2 linked regions of the Cupriavidus necator genome follow. The protein of the gene in region 2 interacts with the protein of the main gene of each other region in a pairwise test. Links are inferred from orthologs where the notes say so. Each region holds a gene or a part of one and is shown on either strand. Other genes may lie near its edges.

The links. Proteins that work in one complex are often made in the same cells at the same time.
Region 1: the proteins of accC (region 2) and cysM interact in binary tests that used the Escherichia coli proteins (3 or more experiments, as listed by UniProt). The link is inferred for Cupriavidus necator from one-to-one orthologs.

What each region holds. Positions count from the first base shown.
Region 1 is NZ_CP066018.1:630,527-635,000, forward strand. The notes cover bases 1,597-4,474. They hold cysM (cysteine synthase CysM), read right to left. Parts: upstream 3,548-4,474; coding sequence 2,645-3,547; downstream 1,597-2,644. Other genes in these bases: mltB (lytic murein transglycosylase B), read left to right, coding at 1,597-2,575; I6H87_RS02990 (solute carrier family 23 protein), read right to left, coding at 3,683-4,474. In the rest of the region: I6H87_RS02970 (enoyl-CoA hydratase), read right to left, coding at 1-383; I6H87_RS02975 (histone deacetylase family protein), read right to left, coding at 396-1,319; more of mltB, read left to right, coding at 1,469-1,596. UniProt on the Escherichia coli protein: Two cysteine synthase enzymes are found. Both catalyze the same reaction. Cysteine synthase B can also use thiosulfate in place of sulfide to give cysteine thiosulfonate as a product.
Region 2 is NZ_CP066018.1:2,132,717-2,137,442, reverse strand. The notes cover bases 1,800-4,726. They hold accC (acetyl-CoA carboxylase biotin carboxylase subunit), read left to right. Parts: upstream 1,800-2,550; coding sequence 2,551-3,903; downstream 3,904-4,726. Other genes in these bases: prmA (50S ribosomal protein L11 methyltransferase), read left to right, coding at 3,952-4,726; accB (acetyl-CoA carboxylase biotin carboxyl carrier protein), read left to right, coding at 1,837-2,304. Also shown: I6H87_RS09995 (hypothetical protein), read left to right, coding at 1-392; I6H87_RS09990 (TlpA family protein disulfide reductase), read left to right, coding at 427-975; aroQ (type II 3-dehydroquinate dehydratase), read left to right, coding at 1,172-1,669. UniProt on the Escherichia coli protein: This protein is a component of the acetyl coenzyme A carboxylase complex; first, biotin carboxylase catalyzes the carboxylation of the carrier protein and then the transcarboxylase transfers the carboxyl group to form malonyl-CoA.

The sequences.
Region 1 (4,474 bases), 1.5 Mb from region 2 along the record:
TCGCACATGGCCACCAGCTGGCAGCCCGCCGCCGTGGCGATGCCCTGCACGCGCGCAAGCACCGGCTGCGGCATCTTCTGGATCGCCATCATCATGCGCGTGCAGCGGTCGAACAGGCGCCGGTAGTAGTCGTGCGACGGCGAGGCCCGCATCTCGCGCAGGTCGTGCCCGGCGCAGAAGGCCTTGCCGGCGCCGGCCAGCACCACCACGCGCACGGTATGGTCCGACGCCAGCCGGCCGAGGGCTTCGGTCAGCGCGTCGAGCAGCCCTTCTGACAGTGCATTGAACGCCTGCGGCCGATTCATGGTCAGCCGCACCACGCCCGCGGTGTCGCGCGATTCGGTCAGCAGCGGCGCGTCCACGCGCGCATCGGTCTCGGCCATGGCCATGCTCTCCTATCGTTCCAGCAGCACCTTCAGGTGCGCCAGCACGCTGCGGCCCAGCGCGCTCAGGTTGTAGCCCCCCTCCAGGCAGCTGACGATGCGGCCCTGCGCATGGGCGCGCGCAACGTCCACCAGCTGGCCGGTGATCCAGGCGTAGTCCTGCTCCACCAGGCCCATCTGGCCCAGGTCGTCCTCGCGGTGCGCGTCAAAGCCGGCGGAGATAAACAGCATCTGCGGGCGGAACTCATTGAGCCGCGGCAGCCAGATGGTCTCGACCACTTCGCGCACGGCCATGCCGTTGGTATAGGCCGGCAGCGGTATGTTGACCATATTGGGCGCGAGATGCTCGGTGCCGCTGTACGGATAGAACGGGTGCTGGAAAATGCTGCACATCATCACCTGCTCGTCGCCGCGGAATGCCGCTTCGGTGCCATTGCCGTGGTGCACGTCGAAATCGATGATGGCCACGCGCTCCAGCCCGTGCGCCCGCAGCGCGTGGCGCGCGGCGATGGCGACGTTGTTGTAGAAGCAGAAGCCCATGGCGCGGTCGGGCTCGGCGTGGTGGCCGGGCGGGCGCACGCAGCAGAACGCGTTTTCGAACTCGCCGGCGATCACCGCATCGGTGGCCGCCACCGCCGCGCCCGCGGCCAGCGTGGCGGCGGCAAGCGTGTGCGAGTTCATCGAGGTATCCGGATCGATCGCGTGATAGCCGCTGGCCGGGCTGGCGCGTTCGAGTGAATCGACATAGTCGGGCCGGTGCACGCGCTCAAGCTGCTCGCGCGTGGCGGGCGGGGCTTCGCGGCGCTCCAGCAGCCCGTCCAGGCCGTGCGAAATCAGGTGATCCTCGATCGCCTGAAGGCGTTCCGGGCACTCCGGATGGAAATGCCCCATCTCGTGCCGCTGGAACTCGGGGTGCGTGTAATAGCCTGTCGGCATCTCTTATCGTCGCGATGTTGTCTCCAATCGCTACGTTAGCACACGCCAGCCCAAGCCACCCAGCGGCGCCGGCGCGCCATCTCGTGACGACTTGCCGGCAGTTGCCGCAGTGGCATCCGCTATACTCGGTGCGACTTGCAAAGGACATCATGACCGACACCCAGCGCTCACTGCGACGCCCCCTGCTGGGCGCCGCGCTTTCCGCTGCCGCACTCGGACTCTGCGGCCTCTCCCCCAGCCTGCTCGCCGCGGGCAAGCGCCGCGTCAGCATGCGCGAGGAAGAGATCGAACCCGGCCGCTACCGCGACAATCCGCAGACCCGCGCATTTATCGACGAGATGGTGGCCCGCCACCGCCTTGACCGTGGCATGCTGCAGGAGTGGTTTGGCCAGGCGGTCTATTCCGCCACCGTGGTGCGTCTGATCATGCCGCCCGCCACCACCGGCCGCAAAAGCTGGCGCACCTACCGCTCGCGCTTTATCGAGCCGATCCGCATCAACGCGGGCGTGCGCTTCTGGCAGGACAACCGCGACACGCTGCGCCGCGCCGAAGCCGAGTTCGGCGTGCCGGCATCGGTCATCGTCGGCATCATCGGCGTGGAAACCATCTATGGCCGCGACATGGGCACCTTCCGCGTGCTCGATTCGCTGTCCACGCTCGCCTTCGACTACCCGGACACGCCCAACCGCGAAGCCCGCACCACGCTGTTCCGCAACCAGCTGGCCGACTACCTGCTGTGGTGCCGCGACACCCGCACCGACGTGTACTCGGTGCTGGGCTCCTTCGCGGGCGCGATCGGCATCCCGCAGTTCATGCCGACCAGCCTGCGCGAATACGCCATCGACTACGACAACAACGGCCGCATCGACCTGCGCAACAGCCCTACCGACGCCATCGGCAGTGTCGCGCGCTTCCTGCAGCTGCACGGCTGGGAGCCGGGCCGCCCGGTGGTGTGGCGCATTGCCGGCGACGCCGGCAGCCTGGGTATCGCCACCGCCGCGGCCGACGGTGAGCCGTGGCCCACGCGCACGCTCAACCAGCTGACCCGCGCCGGCCTGCGCGTGGACGAGCCGATCGACCCCGCGCGCGAAGGCGAGACTGGCGTGCTGGTGGTGGACTTGCCCACCCCCGACCAGCCGACCGAGTACCTGCTCGGCCTGCGCAACTTCTACGTGCTGACGCGCTACAACCGCAGCTTCTTCTATGCGCTGGCGGTGTACCAGCTGGGCGAGGCGGTCAAGGCGGCGATGGGCTGACGCCAGCTGCCCGCCAAAGCAAGAAAGGCCTCGCATTTGCGAGGCCTTTCTTGTTGGCACCGGTTCAGGTCACGCCGGGAACACGCCGGTCGACAGGTAGCGGTCGCCGCGGTCGCACACAACGAACACGATGGTGGCGTTCTCCACTTCCTCGGCAATGCGCAGCGCCACGCAGAGCGCGCCCGCGGCCGAAATGCCGCAGAAGATGCCCTCTTCGGACGCCATGCGCCGCGCCATGTGCTCGGCATCGCCCTGGCTCACCGGCTCGGTGCGGTCGATGTAGCTGGCATCGTAGATCTTGGGCAGATACGCCTCGGGCCACTTGCGGATGCCCGGGATGCGCGAGCCTTCGGCCGGCTGCGCGCCGATGACCTGGATCTCCGGGTTCTGTTCCTTCAGGTAGCGCGACACGCCGGTAATGGTGCCGGTGGTGCCCATCGCCGAAACGAAGTGGGTGATGCGGCCGTCGGTATCGCGCCAGATCTCCGGCCCGGTGCCCTCGTAGTGCGCCTGCGGGTTGTCCGGGTTGGCGAACTGGTCGAGGATCACGCCCTTGCCATCGCGCTCCATCGAATCCGCCAGGTCGCGGGCGTACTCCATGCCGCCCTTGACCGGGGTCAGGATGATCTCGGCACCGTAGGCCGCCATGCTCTGGCGGCGTTCGAGGCTCAGGTCCTCGGGCATGATCAGCACCATCTTGTAGCCGCGGATGGCGGCCGCCATGGCCAGCGCGATGCCGGTATTGCCGGAAGTCGCCTCGATCAGGGTGTCGCCCGGCTTGATGCGCCCGCGCGCCTCGGCCCGGGCGATCATCGACACCGCGGGGCGGTCCTTGACCGAACCGGCCGGGTTGTTGCCTTCGAGCTTGCCGAGGATCACATTGCCGCGCGCGTCGTTGGCGGCACCGGGGATGCGCTGCAGTCTGACCAGCGGCGTATTGCCGATGGTGTCTTCAATTGTCTTGTAGGCCATGGAGCGAGGGGTCGCGAAAGGGGGTCGCAAACGGGGGATTCCAATTCGCCGGCCATTGTAATCCAGACACCTATCCCTCGCCGGCAGGCGGGATTTACGCTGCCACCCGCCCGCCTGCGCCCATCCTGCCCTGGCTCAGCCCTCTTCGTGGTTGCCTTCGCCCAACAGGTGGTACAGCAGGATGCAGCCGAAGGTGGCAGTCCCGATGCCGCCCAGCGTCATGCCGCCCAGTTTCAGCGTCAGGTCGCCGGCGGCCACCGTCAGCGTGGCGCCAACCGTGATCAGGTTGCGCGAGCTGGAGAAGTCCACCTTGTTCTGCACCCAGATCCGGCCCGCCGTCGCCGCGATCAGGCCGAACACGACGATGGTCAGCCCGCCGATCACCGGACCCGGGATGGTCAGGATCAGCGCACCGAACTTGGGCGAGAAGCCCAGCAGGATGGCCACCGCGGCCGCGACCACGAAGATCAGCGTCGAGTAGATCTTGGTGACCGCCATCACGCCCATGTTCTCGGCATAAGTGGTCACGCCGGTGCCGCCGCCGCTGGCCGACAGCATGGTCGCGATGCCGTCGCCGATGAAGGCACGGCCGATATACGGGTCCAGGTTGCGCCCGGTCATCACGCCGATGGCCTTGATATGACCCAGGTTCTCCGCCACCAGCACAATCGCCACCGGGGCGATCAGCAGCATGGCGCTGAGCTCGAAGGTCGGCGCCGTGAACGCCGGCAGCCCGAACCAGCTGGCCGCTGCCACGCTGGAGAAGTCGATCGGCTTGCCCAGCCCCATCACATTGGTGCCCAGGTAGTAGGCGAGGTAGCCGGCCAGGCCGCCGATCAGCACCGGCAGGCGCCCGATCATGCCGGGCGCACGCACCGCCACCAGCCCCACGGCCACCACCGTCAGCAGGCCCACCCAGGTATCGAG
Region 2 (4,726 bases):
TGGTCGGCGCCGTGCTCAACGGCACCGCCACCGAGCACTCCGATATCTATCTGCAGTGCTTCTGCGACAGCGCCAAGGACGCGGCACTGTACCTGATCAACGCCGGCGTGGACTTCGAGACCAGCGAGAGCCGGCATTTCGGCGGCCGCGGCGAGGTCGAGACCCTCAGCTTCCTGTGGAAGGGCCAGTGGCCCGACCGCCGCGAGGCGCGGCTCCTCGCCGGCGAGGTGCGCGCGGAACTGGGTGCCCCAGTCGGCATTCATATTGCACTGTATGATGCCGTCGACGAACGCGGCGCCGTGCGTGCCGACGCCTCGGGGCGCCCGGCCCGCGCCGACCTGCAGGCGGTACGGGCGCTGGTGGACGCGCCCGGCGATGCCGACCCGGCCTGACGGCCCGCCCCACTTCACTGGTCCAAGCCATCCCATGACTGAAACCGTTTCCTCGCCCGCCCGCCGCTCCCGCCTCTGGCTGTGGATCGCCGTGGCCGTGGTTGCCTGCGCCGCTGGCGCACTGGCCGGCCATTTCGTGTTCTCGCCCAAGCCCGCCAGCGACCAGGCGGTGGAAACCTTCTTCCAGACACGCCTGCCCGACGCCGCCGGCGCCGACCTGGACCTGGGCAAGCTGCGCGGCAAGACCGTGGTGATCAACTTCTGGGCGCCCTGGTGCGGGCCGTGTGTCGAGGAAATGCCGGAGCTGACCGCGCTGCATGAGGAATACAAGGACCGCCAGGTGGAGTTTGTCGGCATCGGCATCGATTCAGCCGCCAATATCCAGCAGTTCACCACCAAGGTCCCGGTGGCCTACCCGCTCGCCGTGGCCGGTTTTGCCGGCACCGAGCTGTCGCGCAACTTCGGCAACAGCGCCGGCGGCCTGCCCTACACGGTGGTGATCAACCCGGACGGATCGGTCAAGTACCGCAAGATGGGACGGGTGACGGCCGAGGAACTGCGGGCAGTGCTGCCACGAGCCTGAGCTATTCTTCCGCCAAATTCGCTGAATTTCGTTTTTCTTCAGCGATTTGTTTCCCGGGGGCGCCAAAACTGCCGGAAAGTGCTTAAAGGGCCGCCAAAGCGCCGCGCAAGGTCGCCAAGCCTTGTATCGCGCGCTAGACAAATCCCTCTAAGCTACGGTAATCTCCGCGCAATTTCGTTGATCTGGTCGAGCCGCCGTGACTGCAACCCGCTCTATCCGTCGCTCAGCCCGCTACCGCAAGGTGCTGGTCCTGCATGGGCCGAACCTGAACCTGCTGGGCACGCGCGAGCCGGAAACCTACGGGCACACGACGCTTGCCGACATCGACGCGGCCCTGGCCGAACGCGCGGCAAAAGCCGGCGTTTCGCTGGATACGTTCCAGTCCAACCATGAGGGGGCACTGGTCGACCGCATCCACGCCGCACGCGCGGAAGGGGTCGAGTTCATCATCATCAACCCGGCTGCCTACACGCATACCAGCGTGGCACTGCGCGATGCCCTCGCCGGCGTGGCGATCCCGTTCGTCGAGGTGCACCTGTCCAACGTGCACCGGCGCGAAAGCTTTCGCCACCACTCCTATTTCTCCGACGTGGCGGTCGGAGTGATCTGCGGGCTTGGCTGGCAGGGTTACCTGCTGGCGCTGGACTATGTGCTGGGCCAGGAGCAGCCGCCACCCGAGAGTTCGGGGAGCTGAACTCCCAAGATTTTTTCAACAACCTGCGCGCGCCGCCCGGCGGCCTGCGCCCGTTGGCGTGCCTCGGCACGGCGGGCGCGGATTTCCGGTGGCCGGCAACACGATTCTTCCGCCGCGGCCCGTCCCGGGCAGCGCGGCCGGATAACCCGATTCAGGAGGATAAAAAGATGGACCTGCGCAAGCTGAAGACGCTTATCGACCTGGTGGCCGAATCCGGCATCTCCGAGCTGGAAGTCACCGAAGGCGACGGCAAGGTACGCATCGTCAAGCAACCGCCGCAAATCGTCGCCGCGCCGATGGCCATGCCGCAGATGCAGGCGCTGCCGCCCGCCGCGGCCGCCGCACCGGCCGCCGGTGCCGTGGCTCCGGCTGCAGAGCCCGCCGCCGCCCAGCTGCCCGCCGGCCACGTGGTGACCTCGCCGATGGTGGGCACGTTCTACCGCGCGCCGTCGCCGGGTGCCGCGCCGTTCGTCAACGTCGGCGACTCGGTCAAGGAAGGCCAGACCGTCTGCATCATCGAAGCCATGAAGCTGCTCAACGAAATCGAGTGCGACAAGGCCGGCGTCATCAAGGAAATCCTGGTCGAGAACGGCCAGGCCGTCGAATACGGCCAGCCGCTGTTCGTGATCGGCTGATCCTGACCGGCATGCCACGCCGCACGCTGCCACCGGCCACGCAAGTGGCCCCCGCAGCAGCGCCCGCGCGGCATGCAATGGCGTTGTTTGGCGCCAGGGACGTTGTGGGCTTCGCGGCCCGTTCCGTGCAGTTCCATGCAGTTCCGCGCAGTATGGCGGCCGCGGCGGCGACAGCCCCCGGGCCGCGCGCCCGGCGTGCCATTGCGGCGCGCAGCGGGACCGCTACTGTTCTCGCAGAGAGAGACCATGTTTGAAAAAATTCTGATCGCGAACCGCGGCGAAATCGCTCTTCGCATCCAGCGCGCCTGCCGCGAACTGGGCATCAAGACAGTCGTGGTGTACTCCGAGGCCGACAAAGAGGCCAAGTATGTACGCCTGGCAGACGAAGCCGTCTGCATCGGCCCGGCCCCGTCGCCGCTGTCGTACCTGAACATGCCGGCCATCATCTCGGCCGCCGAAGTGACCGACGCGCAGGCCATCCACCCCGGCTACGGCTTCCTGTCCGAGAACGCCGATTTTGCCGAGCGCGTGGAGAAATCCGGCTTTGTCTTTATCGGCCCGACCGCCGACAGCATCCGCCTGATGGGCGACAAGGTGTCGGCCAAGCAAGCCATGATCAAGGCCGGCGTGCCGTGCGTGCCCGGCTCGGACGGCGCCCTGCCCGACGACCCCAAGGAAATCCTGGCCACCGCGCGCCGCGTGGGCTACCCGGTGATCATCAAGGCCGCCGGCGGCGGCGGTGGCCGCGGCATGCGCGTGGTGCACACGGAAGCCGCGCTGATCAACGCCGTCAACATGACGCGTGAAGAAGCCGGCCGCGCCTTCGGCAATCCCGAGGTCTACATGGAGAAGTTCCTTGAGAACCCGCGCCATGTGGAAATCCAGATCCTCGCCGACCAGCACCGCCAGGCGATCTGGCTGGGCGAGCGCGACTGCTCGATGCAGCGCCGCCACCAGAAGGTGATCGAGGAAGCTCCCGCACCGCACATTCCGCGCCGCCTGATCGAGCGCATCGGCGACCGCTGCGCCGAGGCCTGCAAGAAGATGGGCTACCGCGGCGCCGGCACGTTCGAGTTCCTGTACGAGAACAACGAGTTCTACTTCATCGAGATGAACACGCGCGTGCAGGTCGAGCACCCGGTCACCGAGATGATCACCGGCATCGACATCGTCCAGGAGCAGATCCGCATCGCCTTCGGCGAGAAGCTGCGCTTGCGCCAGAAGGACGTGCAGTTCCGTGGCCACGCGATCGAATGCCGCGTGAACGCCGAGGATCCGTTCAAGTTCACGCCGTCGCCGGGCCGCATCACCGCCTGGCACATGCCCGGCGGCCCGGGTGTGCGGGTCGACTCGCACGCGTATGATGGTTACTTCGTCCCGCCCAACTACGATTCGATGATCGGCAAGATCATCACTTACGGCGCCACGCGCGAGCAGGCCATTGCCCGCATGCGCATCGCGCTGTCGGAAATGGTGGTGGACGGGATCCAGACCAACGTGCCGCTGCACCGCGAGCTGATGATGGACGCCAACTTCGTTGAAGGCGGCACCAGCATCCACTATCTCGAGCATCGCCTGGCGGAGCGCGCGAAGGCCTGACGCAACGCAACGTTATCCGCAATACACAAGCAGCAAGCAAGGAAGCCCGTGGCATTTCAGGAATGTGTGATCGAAGTGGCGCAGGACCAGGCCGAAGCCTGGTCTGATGCCCTGTTCGACCTCGGCGCGCTGTCGGTCTCGGTGGAAGACGCCGATGCCGACACGCCCGACGAGCAGCCGCTCTTTGGCGAGCCCGGGCTGGAACCGAAGCAACTCGCGTGGAACCGCTCGCGCGTGGTGGCGCTGTTCGGCGACGATGCCGATCCGGCCGTGGTGGTGGCGGCAGCCGCCAACCAGCTCGGCATCGACCCGGTGCCGGCCTACCAGCTGCGCGCGGTCGAGGACCAGGACTGGGTGCGGCTGACGCAATCCCAGTTCGAGCCGATCCGCATCGGCGAGCGCATCTGGGTGGTGCCGTCGTGGCACGATGCACCCGAGCCCGATGCCGTGGTGCTGGAACTGGACCCCGGCCTGGCCTTTGGCACCGGCAGCCATCCCACCACGCGGCTGTGCATGCAGTGGCTGGAGCAGAACCTGAAGCCGGGCGAAACCGTGCTCGACTACGGCTGCGGCTCCGGCATCCTGGCCATCGTGGCACGCAAGCTGGGCGCCGGCGATACCGTCGGCATCGACATCGATCCCAACGCGGTGGAAGCGTCGCGCTACAACGCCGAGCGCAACCGCGTGGAAGCCTCGTTCGCGCTGCCCGAATCGGTGTCCGAGGCCAGCTATGACCTGGTGGTCGCCAACATCCTGTCCAATCCGCTCAAGCTGATGGCCGCCATGCTGAGCGCGCGCGTGCGCGCCGGCGGACGGCTGGTGC